Regions from separate parts of the Paraburkholderia dipogonis genome, predicted to be linked through region 2. Evidence: predicted binding sites of a transcription regulator. Region 2 holds the regulator's gene; each other region holds the start of a gene.
The links. Region 2 encodes LexA, which represses DNA repair genes until DNA is damaged. Its sites were predicted from a motif close to ACTGTATNNNNATACAGT; they were not measured.

Region 1 (4,844 bases), on a different contig from region 2:
CGCCGTCGAAACGCAGCGCGTGGCAGCGTCCCAGCTGGAATGGCGGTTTGTCGTTGGAATGCTCGCCTGTGCTGTTAGACGATCCGTCTCCTGAACCTGCGTTCGCGCCCGGCGTGCTGTCACCGGTACTCCAGACTTCACCCGCGAATGCCTGAATCGCAGCGGTCGGCAGGATCGCGCACAGCTCGGTGAGATGCGTGCAACCTGCCGTGCCGCCGAGCAAACGGGCAGACTCACGACGGAAGTTTTGACGGAGATTGAGCCCGATGAGGGCACGGTAGGCGGGATTGCTGGCTTGGCACAAACCTGGATAGGGCACCCAGTCGGACGACGCCTCGGCGTCGACGACATTGAGCTTGCGATCGATGGTGATGCGAAGCCAGAGTTCATGGATCGGCTGACCATTGGGCCGGACGCCCGACGCAAGCATCACGTCGCGCGGTTTCTCGTCAGTCAAGCACGCTTCCACATCCCACAGGCCATCGGCTCGCTCATAGGCTTCCGCTCTGATTGCGCGACGATGGCGCAACTGACGGGACACGGGCTGGGAGAGCGGCATGCGGGAAGGAAAGGCCGGATTGGAAAACCCACGAATTTTAGCATACTGGGTATTTGGGACAGGTCGGATCGCGCACGGCCGCGCCGTGCGCGGCTGGGAGCGGAACGCACCGTCCCAAAGGGTTTGTACGCGAACGACGGACGACGCGGCTACTCGCCGCTCCACTCCTCGTCGATTCCCTTGAGGATTTTGCCGATCGTGGCGCCTGAAAATCCGCGCGAGGCCAGAAAGCGCTGCTGTTTCGCCCGTTCGGCAGGCGTTTCGGGCAGGCGGCCGAACTTCTTTTGCCAAACGGCATGCGCACGGGCGAGTTCGGTTTCGCGCAATTGCGCGCTGGCCTCTTCGACGAGCGTCTGGTCGACCGAATGCTGCTTCAATTCGCCGACGATCCGGCTCGCGCCCAATCGCGACGAGCGGCGATGGATCAGACTTTCGGCAAAGCGCGAATCGGACAGCCAGTTTTCCGCTTCCAGCGCATCGAGCACGGTGTCGAGCGAATCGGTTTCCTCGACGAACGGCTTCAGCTTGCGCGCCAGTTCGGTGCGGCTGTATTCGCGGCGGGATAGATAGCCGAGCGCGCGGCCTTTTAAGGACCGTGCCGGACGTTTGGATTGTTTGGCTTCGTCTTGCCCGGGTTTCGCCTCGCCAGGAACGCGACGTGAGCGGGTGTAGGTGGTTTCGGAAGGATCCGAGCCTGCGGGCGATGGGGATTCAAACTGCGCGCGCTGCGGATTGCGGCCCGCAGCGCGGTCGTGTGCGTCGAACGATTCGAACGGATCGAACGACTCGTCGCCTTCATCACGCGGGCCGTCCGCGTGGCGTCCGGAATCGGACAACGGCCGGCCCTTGCGTATCACGTGATGGTTACTCTTCTTCGTCCGCGACTTCAGCGGCTGCGCCGGTCACGGCTTCAGCCATGGCATTCACGCCCAGCGATTCACGGATACGGTTTTCGATCTCGCGAGCAATATCCGGATTTTCGCGCAGGAATTCACGCGCGTTGTCCTTACCCTGACCGATACGTTCGCCGCTGTAGCTGTACCACGCGCCGGCCTTGTCGACGATCTTGGCCTGCACGCCCAGATCGATAATTTCGCCCTGACGCGAAATGCCTTCGCCGTAAAGAATGTCGAAAATCGCTTCGCGGAACGGCGGAGCCACCTTGTTCTTCACCACCTTCACGCGCGTTTCGTTGCCGATCACTTCGTCGTTCTTCTTGATCGAACCGATACGGCGAATGTCCAGACGCACCGACGCGTAGAACTTCAGCGCGTTACCACCCGTGGTGGTTTCCGGGTTGCCGAACATCACGCCGATCTTCATGCGGATCTGGTTGATGAAGATCACGAGACAGTTCGTGCGCTTGATCGTGCCGGTGAGCTTGCGCAGCGCTTGCGACATGAGACGCGCTTGCAGACCCGGCAGCGAATCGCCCATTTCGCCTTCGATTTCAGCCTTCGGCACGAGTGCCGCGACCGAGTCGATCACGATCATGTCGATCGAGCCCGAGCGTACGAGTGCGTCGGCGATTTCGAGCGCCTGTTCGCCGGTATCCGGCTGCGAAACCAGCAACTCGCTCACGTTCACGCCGAGCTTGCCCGCGTACTGGATGTCCAGCGCGTGTTCCGCGTCGATAAACGCTGCCGTGCCGCCGAGCTTCTGCATTTCGGCGACGACCTGCAACGTCAGCGTGGTTTTACCGGACGATTCCGGGCCATAAATTTCGACCACACGGCCACGCGGCAAACCGCCGACGCCCAGAGCGATGTCAAGGCCGAGCGATCCGGTTGAGACCACCTGGATGTCTTCGACCGCCTCACCCGCGCCGAGTCGCATGACCGACCCTTTGCCGAACTGCTTTTCGATCTGTGCGAGTGCGGCAGCGAGTGCCTTGCTCTTTTCAGCCGTCAGTCCAGCCGAGCCTTTCTTGCTTTCTTCCATGAATCGTCCTTTGCTATGATGAACGGCGTCTGAGGCAGATGTGCAGCCCACTTTGAAAGGACAGCACACGAAACCCAGACACTGTATAAAAAAACAGTAGTTTTGGCAAGCACGATTCTCATGCGAACGCGCATTTTTACCGTCGCGCTGCCCAACTACCCACAATAATTTTCGGAGACCGCTGTGCGCCGGGGGACACCCCACGGTGCCGGCAAGGCCAGGCTGGCGCACCATGCGAATTCTGATTGCCGAAGACGACAGCATACTCGCGGACGGTCTGGTTCGATCACTCCGCCAATCGGCCTATGCCGTCGACCATGTGAAGAGCGGCGTCGAGGCGGATACCGCGCTGTCGATGCAATCTTTCGACCTGCTGATTCTCGATCTGGGCCTGCCGCGCATGTCCGGCCTCGATGTGTTGCGGCGCCTGCGCGCGCGCAATTCCACCCTGCCGGTGCTGATCCTGACCGCCGCGGACAGCGTCGACGAACGCGTCAAAGGTCTCGACCTCGGCGCCGACGACTACATGGCCAAACCCTTCGCGCTGAACGAACTCGAGGCACGCGTGCGCGCACTGACGCGGCGTGGTGCCGGCGGCGGCCCGACGGTCGTGCGGCACGGCTCGCTGTCGTTCGACCAGGTCGGCCGGATCGCCTATGTCAACGAGCAGGTGATCGATCTGTCGGCGCGCGAACTGGGTTTGCTCGAAGTGCTGCTGCAGCGGATCGGCCGGCTGGTTTCGAAGGAGCAACTCGTCGATCATCTGTGCGAATGGGGCGAGGAAGTTAGCAACAACGCGATCGAGGTCTACGTGCATCGCCTGCGCAAGAAAATCGAGCCGAGCGGCGTGCGCATCATCACCGTGCGCGGTCTGGGTTATTGCCTCGAGAAAGCGGCGTCGCCGGCGAGCGTAAGCGCGAGCACGAACGCCATGACCACACCCCCGCCCGCCGAGCCCGAACCGCCCGCCTCGCCGCCGTCCGGCGCGATGCCGGCGAGCCATCACTACAAATAGAGGACGCCCATGTCCGCACGCGCAGACCGCGCTACGGCGCACGCGGCGGACCTCGACGAGGCGCGCGACGAGCGCTACGCCAATCCGTTCGCCCCGCCAGACGAAACCGAAGCCGCCGCCGAGGCCCGCCCGCGCTCGCTGTTCGGCGAGATTCTCGACTGGATGCTGGCGCCGCTGCTGCTGCTTTGGCCGATGAGTCTCGCGGTCACCTATCTGGTCGCCAAGTCGATCGCGAACAGCCCGTTCGACCGTGCACTGGAAACCGACGCTTACGTGCTGGCCCGCCAGATTCATCCGGTGAACGGCGTGGCGGAACTGACGCTGCCCGACTCCACGCGCGACTTTCTGCGCGCGGACAATGTGGACAGCGTGTTCTATCAGGTGCTCGGCACGCGCGGCGAACTGGTGGGCGGCGAGCGCGACATGCCGCTGCCGCACGAGGAAGACCGCCCGCAGCCGGGTCTCGTCGAATTTCGTGACGACGTGCTGCGCGGCAACGATATCCGCGTCGCCTACACGACCGTCGAGTTTCCGCAGACGCCCGGCGCGCAACCCGTGCTGGTGCAGGTCGCCGAAACGCTCGACAAACGCAGCCAGCTCGCCAACGACATCATCAAAGGCGTGATCCTGCCGCAGTTCGTGATTCTGCCGCTCGCCATCCTGCTGGTGTGGTTCGGACTTTCGCGCGGCCTCGCGCCGCTGCACGCGCTGCAAGCGCATATCCGCGCGCGCCGCCCGGACGACCTGTCGCCGCTCGAGGCACGCCGCGCGCCGCCGGAAATCGAGCCGCTCGTGACCTCGTTCAACGATCTGCTGACGCGGCTCGAACAGAACATGGAGCTGCAAAAGCGCTTTATCGCGGACGCCGCGCATCAGATGAAAACGCCGCTTGCCGGCCTGCGCACGCAGGCCGAACTGGCGCTGCGTCAGGACGCCTCAGCGGAAGTGCATCGCTCGCTCGAGCAGATCGCCACCAGTTCGGAGCATGCCGCGCGGCTCGTCACGCAACTGCTCGCGCTTGCGCGCGCGGAGAACCGCATGTCAGGCCAGATTTTCACACCGGTCGAAGTGACGGAGGTCGCGCGCAACGCAGTGCGCGACTGGGTCCAGGCGGCGCTCGCCAAGCAGATGGATCTGGGCTTCGAAGCGCCTGAAGAACCCGTCGAAGTAGACGGCAATCCGGTCATGCTGCGCGAAATGCTGTCCAACCTGATCGACAATGCCATCCGCTATACACCGCCGGGCGGGCGCATTACCGTCAGGGTGCGGCATGACGCGGCAGCGCGGCTCGTGCATCTGGAAGTCGAGGACACCGGGCTCGGCATTCCG
Region 2 (4,844 bases):
CCGCGCCGTTCGGGCCGAGCAGGCCAAAGCACTCGCCGGCGTTGACATGAAACGACAGTCCATCGACGACCGTTTTTTCGCCGTAGCTTTTTTTGACCTGATGAAATTCGATGGCGGCTTCGGGCATGGATCGAACAAGTCTCCAGGGAAAGGCGTGAATGACGTGAGTGGGCCGGGGAGGCGGCCTATTCTAGGACATCGGCGCGGCACTGTTGGTTTGCACCGACAATCCGAAGCGGGTTTCTTGCACTGCGGCATCGGCCTGCGGAGACTGTCCGGACGGCTCGCGCACCTGTTTAAGGTGCGATTAGAGGGCGGTCAAGGGCGCTCAGCGCACAGTTAGCGTTTTCCATCCCTTGCAACCTGAATTGCGGCGCACCATGATTAATTGAGAATCGCGCGTCCCGCGCGAAGGGAGAAAAATCATGGCGAGCTACCAGAAAATCCTGCTGTGCTACGACGGCTCGCGCGAAGGCCGCAAAGCACTACGTTGCGGCGCCGACCTGGCGTTGGATCTGAAAGCGGAAACGCATTTGCTGTCGGTGGTCGATATGCGTTCGAGCATTGCGCAAAGCGCGGGCCTGCTGACCGATGTGGCCTGCGGCAGTTTCGAAAAGACCGCGCGCGATATTCTGCAGGAAGGCGTGGACTGGCTCACGGAACGAGGCGTAACCGCACAGGGGCATTTCGCATTCGGCCATCCGATCGATGAGATCGCCAACCTCGCCAATGAACTGCACGTCGACCTGGTGGTGGTCGGCCACCGCTGCCGCACGGGTTTGTCACGATGGTGGATGGGTGCGGGCAATACGCCGCTGCTCGACCGTGTCTCGTGCAGCATTCTGGTGGCGTGTTCTTCGGCGCAGGAGCAGCAGCAAGCGGCGGCTTGAGGCGCATGTCGGTCGCCGAGGGCGGGTGGTCGACTGGCGGCCGGGTACCCCCCGGCCGCACCTGCCTCGTAGCCTCGACGTCATAACGAAGTCGCTGCACGACTCGCTGAACAATTGGCGCGACCAAAGGATCCGCGCCAAACAAAGCCGACCGGCCGCGATCACTCGTTCAGGTTGACCGCTGCCAGCTTCCACGTGAATACACCTTCGCGCTGAAAGATCGCCGAGTAACGCGCATCGCCGGCGCCATGTTGGTACGTGACGACGAACTCGTTGAGGCCGCGATAGCCCGCCGTGGTTTGCGGCGGTTGCGGAGGCGTGGCGTCGGCGTTTCCATTCGCCGCGCTGCCGGCAGGCGGCGGAACCGGTGCGGCTGCTGTCGCGGCGGCATCCGGCGAATTGTTCGCGGCCGGCGGCGCGGGCGGCCGCTCACCCGGATCGCCGCGCGGCGGCATGCCGTTCAGCAAGGCCGCCACGCCGTCAGGTGTGGCGTACGCATCCACAAGCGGACCGATCAATGCGACGCCGATCATTGCGCCAATGGCGGCCAATGGATTGCCGTTGCTATGGGCGCCAAGCCGGCGTGTTAGCAGGCCGGCGACCTGTTCCTTCAGGCTCTCACGCAACGCAGGGAAGTCGACGTACTGATTGACCGTTTGCGCGTCGCGCGCGTCGGCCGCGCGTTTGAGATTGTTCAGCGCGATGTACGGTGACGCATAAGCAAACCCCAGTGCGGCGATCACAACGATCACGACTAGCGTGACGATCAGCGGCTTTGTGGCGCTGCCTCTGCTGCCGCGTTGGGTACGTTTCGGAACTGCCATCGAGTGGGACTCTCCATCAGGTGTGATCTAACGTGGACCGCGGCCACGCGAAAACGATCCCACGCAATGCAATCTCTCGCCGTCCCGTTATAGACCCGCCAGCACCTCAAGACTCGAACACCGCGCCGTGCACGTTGGCTTCATCGGCGATGCAGCGGTCGATCATGCGGCAAACCGCGTCCATTGTGCCGACCATGATGAGACGCGACGGCCCGTGATAGACCCGCACCGGTGCGCGACGCGCCGGCTCGGCCGTGTTCAAACCCGAATTCAACGACACGCGGGCAAACGCCGGCAAGGAAGACGGCAAACTCGACGCAGCCTCGGGCGAGTCGAACAGCGACGGCGTGCTGAGCGTGGCCGCCTCGATCAATGAGCAAGGCACCAGCTTGCGAAGATGACGCAGACGACCGAACTGACGAAAGGGCAGCAGGCGGGCAAGACGTTCCATGAGACTCTCCAGACGATGCGACATTGATGCGACGCTAATGCAACATTAATGCGACATTGACGCGGCTTTTTATTCTGTCGAACGGGCAGGCGGGTTAGAACTCGCCGGGGCGGATCAGCCCCACGGCGATGCCCTCCAGCGCGAATTCCGCACTGCCGGTTTCAACGAAGATGTTTTCGTAGTCGGGGTTCTCGGCGATCAGTTCGAGCCCGTTCGGCCGGCGCTTCAGGCGCTTGACCGTGACGTCGTCGCCGAGCCGGGCAATGATGATCTGGCCGTCTTTCGCTTCGCTGCGCTTTTGCACCGCGAGCAGGTCGCCGTCGAAGATGCCCGCGTCGCGCATGGACAGCCCGCGCACCTTCAGCAGGTAATCCGGCTTGCTCGAGAACAGCGCCGGGTCGCAGGCGTAGTGCTGCGAGATATGTTCCTGCGCGAGGATCGGGCTGCCAGCGGCGACGCGCCCGATCAGCGGCAGCGACAATTGCATGATGCTGGCGTGCGGCAGGGTGAACTGGTGCGGCGAATCTTCCGGACCGGCTAGCAGGCGAATGCCGCGCGATGCGCCGGCCGCGAGTTCGATCACGCCCTTGCGAGCGAGCGCGCGCAGATGTTCTTCTGCCGAGTTGGCCGAGCTGAAACCCAGTTCGGCGGCGATCTCCGCGCGGGTGGGCGGAAAGCCGGTGCGTTCGATAGCCCTGCGGATCAGATCGAAAACCTGCTGCTGTCGTGCGGTGAGTTTGGTCATGGCGCCACTGTATGTATGAACAGGTGACTGTATTTTTATACAGTATTCGGCGCAATTCAAGCTTTACTTTAAGTTCGTGGCGAAGGGTGGCGCTCCAGCGCCGTCGCGCGACGCTCGAACATCCGTTTTCGCGCCGCAACGCCTTATCCAGCTGTCATTACCACTTTTGCGTATTAAAAAATGAAGAAACATTATTTTTAATGATGAAAGCCCTTCGATAGACTGGCCTCCAGTTGGCGCTCATGTGCACGTGACCGCGACGTAAAAGAACACCACACGCTGTTTCAGCGGACACAACGCGGAGAAAGTCGATATGAATCACCAACGCACGGGGCTGGCAGGCAGGACGAAACAACTCATCGCGGCGCTCGCGTTGGGCACGGCGGGCACGCTCGGCGTGATGGCGCAGGCGCACGCCGCCGACACGACGCTGCTGAACGTGTCCTACGACCCGACGCGCGAGTTGTATCAGGACGTCAACCAGGCGTTCGGCAAGGAGTGGAAAGCGAAGACGGGCGAGACGATCACCTTCAAGCAGTCGCACGGCGGCTCCGGCGCGCAGGCGCGCTCGGTGCTCGACGGCCTGCAAGCCGACGTGGTGACGCTGGCGCTCGCCTACGACATCGACGCACTCGCTAACAAGGGTCTGCTCGACAAGGGCTGGCAGAAGCGCCTGCCGGACAACGCCTCGCCGTACACGTCGACGATCGTGTTTCTGGTGCGCAAGGGCAACCCGAAGCACATCAAGGACTGGGACGATTTGACCAAGCCGGGTGTGTCGATCGTGACGCCGAATCCGAAGACCTCGGGCGGCGCGCGCTGGAACTACCTCGCGGCCTGGGCATATGCCGAGCATCAACCGGGCGGCAATGATCAGAAGGCCAAGGAATTCGTCGGCAAGCTGTACAAGAATGCCGGCGTGCTGGATTCCGGCGCGCGCGGCGCGACCACCAGCTTCGTGCAACGCGGTATCGGCGACGTGCTGATCGCGTGGGAAAACGAAGCCTTCCTGTCGCTGAAGGAATTCGGAGCGGAGAAGTTCGAGATCGTGGTGCCGTCGGTGAGCATTCTGGCGGAGCCGCCGGTCGCGGTGGTGGACAAGGTGGTCGACAAGCATGGCACGCGCAAGCTCGCCGAAGCGTATCTGAACTTTCTGTATAGCGAGCAAGGCCAGGAGATCGCGGCGAAGAACTTCTACCGTCCGCGTTCGAACAAGGTGCCGGCCGAGCTGACCGCCAAGTTTCCGAAGCTGAAGCTCTACACGGTGGACGATTCGTTCGGCGGCTGGACCAACGCGCAGAAGACGCACTTTGCCGACGGCGGCGTGTTCGATTCGATCTATCAACCGCAGTAACACGTCCGCTGCAGGAATTGGCAAAAGCATAGGCGAAACGACGCGGCGATGCGTCTCCCGAGCGCGCCCCATGCGGCGCGCTTTTGGCCGCCAGGGCCCGGCGGCCGGCAACACGAGCATCAACCTGAACGAGTAACGAGCATGACGACGTTGACCTTCCGAAAACCGAGCGCGTTGCCCGGTTTTGGCCTGACACTCGGCATCACGGTGGCTTATCTGAGCCTCGTGGTGCTGATCCCGCTTGCGGCGACCTTTCTCAAAACCGCTACGCTCGACTGGAGCCAGTTCGTGCGCGCGGTCAGCTCGCCGCGCGTGCTCGCGTCATATCGGCTGACATTTTTTTCCGCGCTCGGCGGCGCGCTGATCAACGCGGTGTTCGGCTTTCTGGTCGCCTGGGTGCTGGTGCGCTACACGTTTCCGTTCAAGCGCATCGTCGATGCCGTGGTCGATCTGCCGTTCGCGCTGCCCACCTCGGTCGCCGGCATTTCGCTCGCGGCCGTGTATGCGGGCAACGGCTGGATCGGACAGTTCCTCGAACCGCTCGGCCTGAAGATCGCGTTTACGCCGGCGGGTGTGCTGG
Region 3 (4,844 bases), on a different contig from region 2:
GTCGACGTGACCAATGCCTACGGCGTGCCCCCGGAGGAACTGGGGGAACAACCTTCTTCAAAGGTCGTCGCGCGGGCGTTCACTGGTGGCCGGCTGGTCAAGGGCTTCAATCATTTGGGCGCCACCGTCCTTGGCCAGGATCCGGCCGTACAGGGCGGCAGGAGAGTCGTGTTCCTGGCAAGCGACGACGAGGGCGCCGCGGAGGAGATTGGTGCGCTTGCGGAAAATCTCGGTTTCGCGCCGATCAAACTCGGCGGCCTTTCGGAAGGTGGACTGCTTGTTCAGGGGCGGGGAAATAGCTGGGGTCAACTGATCTTCAAGGACCTGGTCAAGTTCGACTGATGAGTCGTGGCCGCAAGTTTCGATGCGATCCTGCCTCGCGGAGAAAGAGCCAACCACGGTTTGATTGGAGCGAGCGCGGCGCCGGCGGCAAGTCACGCTCCGCTCATCTGGCGCCCCGTCCTCGCCGGCAAATCCGCGAACTAGATCGAACACGATCCGATAAAAGGAAAATGGCGCGCGCCTCCGGGAAATACGCGAGCCCCTACCCCTGAAACCATGTAGATAGACTAAACAATAGTGCCCACCGCCTTCGCGAGCCTCGCCACCGCGCCCTCAACGTCGTGCAGTTTGTCCAGGCCAAATAAGCCAATCCGGAAGGTCTTGAAATCCTCAGGCTCGTCGCATTGCAGCGGAACGCCAGCCGCGACCTGCAACCCTGCATCGGCGAACTTCTTGCCGGATCGAATCCCGTCATCGTCCGTGTAGCTGACGACGACGCCTGGAGCCTCGAAACCTTGGGCCGCCACGCTCCTGAAACCCTTGTCCGCAAGGAGCGAGCGAACGCGCTTGCCGAGTTCAAGCTGCTCCGCTCTCACTTTGTCGAAGCCGTATGCCTCGGTCTCCTTCATGACGTCACGCAATGTAGCGAGACCGTCCGTAGGCATCGTTGCGTGGTACGCGAACCCGCCGTTCTCGTATGCTTCCATGATCTGCAGCCATTTGCGAAGATCGCAAGCGAAGCTGGTGCTCGTGGTCGCGTCGATTCTTTCGCGGGCGAGCGGGCTCAACATGACCAGCCCGCAGCACGGTGACGCGCTCCATCCCTTTTGCGGCGCGCTGATCAGCACGTCGACGCCGCTCGCCTGCATATCGACCCAGACCGTGCCGGAGGCAATGCAATCCAGCACGAACATGCCGCCGACGGCATGCACCGCGTCGGCCACCGCGCGTATGTAAGCGTCCGGCAGCATGATCCCCGATGCGGTTTCGACATGCGGCGCAAACACCAGATCCGGCTTGTGTTCCCTGATAGCGGCGACCACCTCTTCGATCGGCGGCGGCGCATACGCAGCTTGTCTCCCCTGTTCGACCGGGCGCGCCTTCAGCACGATCGCTTCAGACGGAATGCCGCCCATGTCGAAAATCTGCGACCAGCGAAAGCTGAACCAGCCATTGCGGATGACCAGACACTTCCTGTTCGTCGCGAACTGCCGGGCCACGGATTCCATGCCGAAAGTCCCGCTGCCCGGCACGACCACCGCCGACTTCGCGTTGTAGACCTTCTTCAGAGAACCTGAAATATCGCGCATGACGCCCTGGAAAAGCTGCGACATATGATTGATGGATCGGTCGGTGTAAACGACTGAATATTCGAGGAGTCCCTCGCGGTCGACATCGGGAAGTAAGCCTGGCACGTTTGTCTCCGGTTTTAGACGACTATAAGGATCGAAAACAGATTCTAACGAAAGCCACCTGTGGCCGAGGTAAAAAGCATTTTGCATTCGGATCGCAGCGCAAACCAGTTTCCGGGGGTCCACGACCTGACAAGAACACTGTATGAATGTACAGTCTAGCTATTTGCGCCGCAGAACGCGACTTCTCGCTATATCGACGTTCATCACTACGGGCTCCGATAAGCGCTATTTTTGAGTATCAAGGCATGCCAGATGACAGGCGCATAGCCCACATCGACATGGACGCATTCTTTGCGTCCTGTGAACTTTCGCAGTATCCAGAACTGCGGGGCCAAGCCATGGTGGTTGCCGGCCGGCGTTCCGACGCGCCCCGAATCAACGCGGACGGTACGCGTGAATTCGCGCGGTTACGCGACTATGCGGGCAGAGGCGTCCTGACGACCGCAACCTACGAAGCACGGGCCTTCGGCGTTCATTCCGGCATGCCTACGATGCAGGCGGCCCGGCTGGCGCCGGATGCCATCCTGCTTCCGGTGAATTTCGATCTCTATCGAACGTACTCGCGACTGTTCAAGGACGCAATCCGGTCCGTCAGTCCGACAATCGAGGACGTGGGAATCGACGAGGTCTACGCCGACCTGTCGCTCCTGAACGACGAATCGGAGCAAATCGCACGGAAGCTGAAATCGGCCGTCTTCGAGGCGACCAATCTCACCTGTTCGGTTGGCATTGCACCCAATAAGCTCTTGGCAAAACTGTGTTCGGACATACAAAAGCCAGACGGAATCACGATTTTGCGGCTTGAAGATTTGCAAGCCAGGATCTGGCCGATGGCTGCCAAAAAAATCAACGGTATTGGGCCGAAGGCCAACGCCAAGCTCACGTCTCTAGGCATAACGACCATCGGCGAAATTGCCGCATGCAGCGAGCAATGGCTGATCGAACAGTTCGGACGCAGCTATGGGTCATGGCTTCGCAGAGTTTCCCATGGGCTCGATGACAGGCCCGTGGTGACTCATAGCGAGCCTGTCTCGATGAGCCGGGAAACCACTTTCGAGCAAGACCTGCACGCCGTGCGACACAGGCAGGAACTCGGCACCGCCTTCACCCGTTTATGCGAACAGGTGGCGCTGGATTTGCAGCGTAAAGGCTATCTCGCGCGCAGGATCGGGATCAAGCTTCGCTTCAACGATTTTCAGACAGTAACGCGCGACGTCACGCTCCCGGAACCGGTTGCGGACGCCAAGGCGCTGCGTCATGCGGCCACCCAGTGTCTGAAACGGGTCGACCTGGTTAAATCCATCAGGCTGCTGGGCGTCAAGGCGGGTAACCTTCAACGTCCGGGGGCGACTGAGAGCGACGCGCCGGCTCAGTTCACGCTGGATTTTTAGTGCACGTGCCGGCTGCTGCGGCGTCTGCCGGTTCAGGCCGACTTGCTCTTCGCCAGCGACGAATAACCGCTTGCGTCAGCAGCCGCATTCGGGTTCGAGCGCGCTGCCGGCACGCCGGCTTCGATCGGCGAAACCGCCGCGACCGAAAACACAAAGGTGTTGATGCCGTGCGCGCTTTGCGCCGACACGCTGCCGCGATGCATCTCCGCGATCGCCTTCACGATCGCAAGACCCAGGCCGTGGTTTTCGCGGCTATTCGTGCGCGAGACTTCCGCGCGATAGAACCGGTCGAACAGATGTTCGAGCACATCCGGCGAGATCGGCTCACCGGGATTGGCCACCGCGACGCGCACCTGGTCCTCGTCACTCACGATCGTCACGCTGATCTCCGCGTCCGGCTCGCAATGCTGGATAGCGTTCATCAATAGATTCGTACAGGCGCGGCCGAACAGCGAGCGGTTCACGCGCGCCATGGCGTCGCCGCGCAATTGCGCACGCACCCGCGCTTCTTCGAGCGGTATCTCCAGAAACTCCAGCGTATGCGCGACTTCCGCGGCCAGCGATACGTCGACGAGGCCCGTCGCACGTTCGCCCTGATCGGCGCGAGCGAGGAACAACATGTCGTTGATGATCGCCCGCATGCGCTCATACTCTTCGAGGTTCGATTGCAACGTATGGCGCAGATCGTCGACCGAGCGATTACGTGTCAACGCGACTTCTGTCTGGCCGATCAGAATCGTCACCGGCGTGCGCAGTTCGTGGGCCACGTCCGCGTTGAACGATTCGAGGCGGCCATACGCGCCGTCGAGGCGCTCCAATGCACCATTGAAGGAGTTGGCCAGGTCGTTCAGTTCGAGCGGCAGCGAGGCCGTATTCAAACGCTGCGAGCGGTTGTTTGGACTCACGGCGGAAGCGTCGCGCGTGAGGCGCGTGAGCGGCGCGAGGCCGAGCCGCGTCACCGAATAGCTGAGCAACAACACGGCGAGACTGCCGAGCGCCGACAATGCGGCCAGCGCCAGGCCGAACACGCGCATGGTGCGCACATTGGGCGAATAGCTGGCGGCCACCTGCAATTGCACCGCAGGACGCGCGCCGTAAGCCGGGATCGTCGCCGTGGAGGTCAGCATGTCCTGACCGCCGCCGGCCGGCGTCACGCGCGAATAACCACCCGCCCAGCTCGTGACCACCGAGCCGCCGACCGGTGTGCCGTAATGAAAATACGGATCGGCGCTCGACACCGCATACACCGTGCTGCCGTCGTGCGGTGTCATGTCGGTGAGCTTTTCGCGCGCCATGCGCCACTTCTCCGGCGTCACGGCGTGATACACGATGATGCGCGCGATCTGCGTGCGGTCGTCGAGCGACTCGCGCAGATGGTGTTCGAGCTGCGTGCGCAGCACCAGAAAAAGCCCCGTGCCGACCAGCGTGAACACGAACAGCGCGACGAACGCGAACATCAATGCGAGGCGCCGGGCAATCGAGCGGTTCATGACTGCTCCGCCTCTTCGCGCACTTCGAGCACGTACCCCATGCCGCGCACGGTATGCAGCAGTTTCGAGGGGAACGGGCCGTCGAGCTTGGCGCGCAATCGTTTGATCGCGGTCTCGACCACGTTGGTATGACTGTCGAAGTTGACGTCCCAGACGAGTTCGGTAATCGCGGTCTTCGACAGAATGTCGCCTTGCCGGCGCGCCAGCACGCTGAGCAGCTGGAATTCCTTGGCGGTGAGATCGAGACGCACGCCGTCGCGGGTCGC

Region 1: a site for LexA is predicted at 2,581-2,598, ahead of recA (recombinase RecA). Genes of this name have one in related genera too.
Region 3: a site for LexA is predicted at 1,835-1,852, ahead of dinB (DNA polymerase IV). Genes of this name have one in related genera too.

The regions. Positions count from the first base shown of each region.
Region 1 covers NZ_JBHUFR010000023.1:79,066-83,909, reverse strand. The annotation lists gene ACFSNN_RS28960 (DUF2889 domain-containing protein) at 1-559, opposite strand, end outside; gene recX (recombination regulator RecX) at 709-1,416, opposite strand; gene recA (recombinase RecA) at 1,424-2,500, opposite strand; gene ACFSNN_RS28945 (response regulator transcription factor) at 2,733-3,515, shown strand; gene ACFSNN_RS28940 (sensor histidine kinase) at 3,525-4,844, shown strand, end outside.
Region 2 covers NZ_JBHUFR010000008.1:413,277-418,120, reverse strand. The annotation lists gene nodI (nodulation factor ABC transporter ATP-binding protein NodI) at 1-127, opposite strand, end outside; gene ACFSNN_RS11870 (universal stress protein) at 426-890, shown strand; gene ACFSNN_RS11865 (DUF2939 domain-containing protein) at 1,052-1,714, opposite strand; gene ACFSNN_RS11860 (hypothetical protein) at 1,821-2,165, opposite strand; gene lexA (transcriptional repressor LexA) at 2,260-2,910, opposite strand; gene ACFSNN_RS11850 (sulfate ABC transporter substrate-binding protein) at 3,224-4,264, shown strand; gene cysT (sulfate ABC transporter permease subunit CysT) at 4,406-4,844, shown strand, end outside.
Region 3 covers NZ_JBHUFR010000034.1:206,536-211,379, reverse strand. The annotation lists gene ACFSNN_RS36355 (NADPH-dependent F420 reductase) at 1-342, shown strand, start outside; gene ACFSNN_RS36350 (aminotransferase class V-fold PLP-dependent enzyme) at 570-1,697, opposite strand; gene dinB (DNA polymerase IV) at 1,943-3,088, shown strand; gene ACFSNN_RS36340 (heavy metal sensor histidine kinase) at 3,121-4,578, opposite strand; gene ACFSNN_RS36335 (heavy metal response regulator transcription factor) at 4,575-4,844, opposite strand, start outside.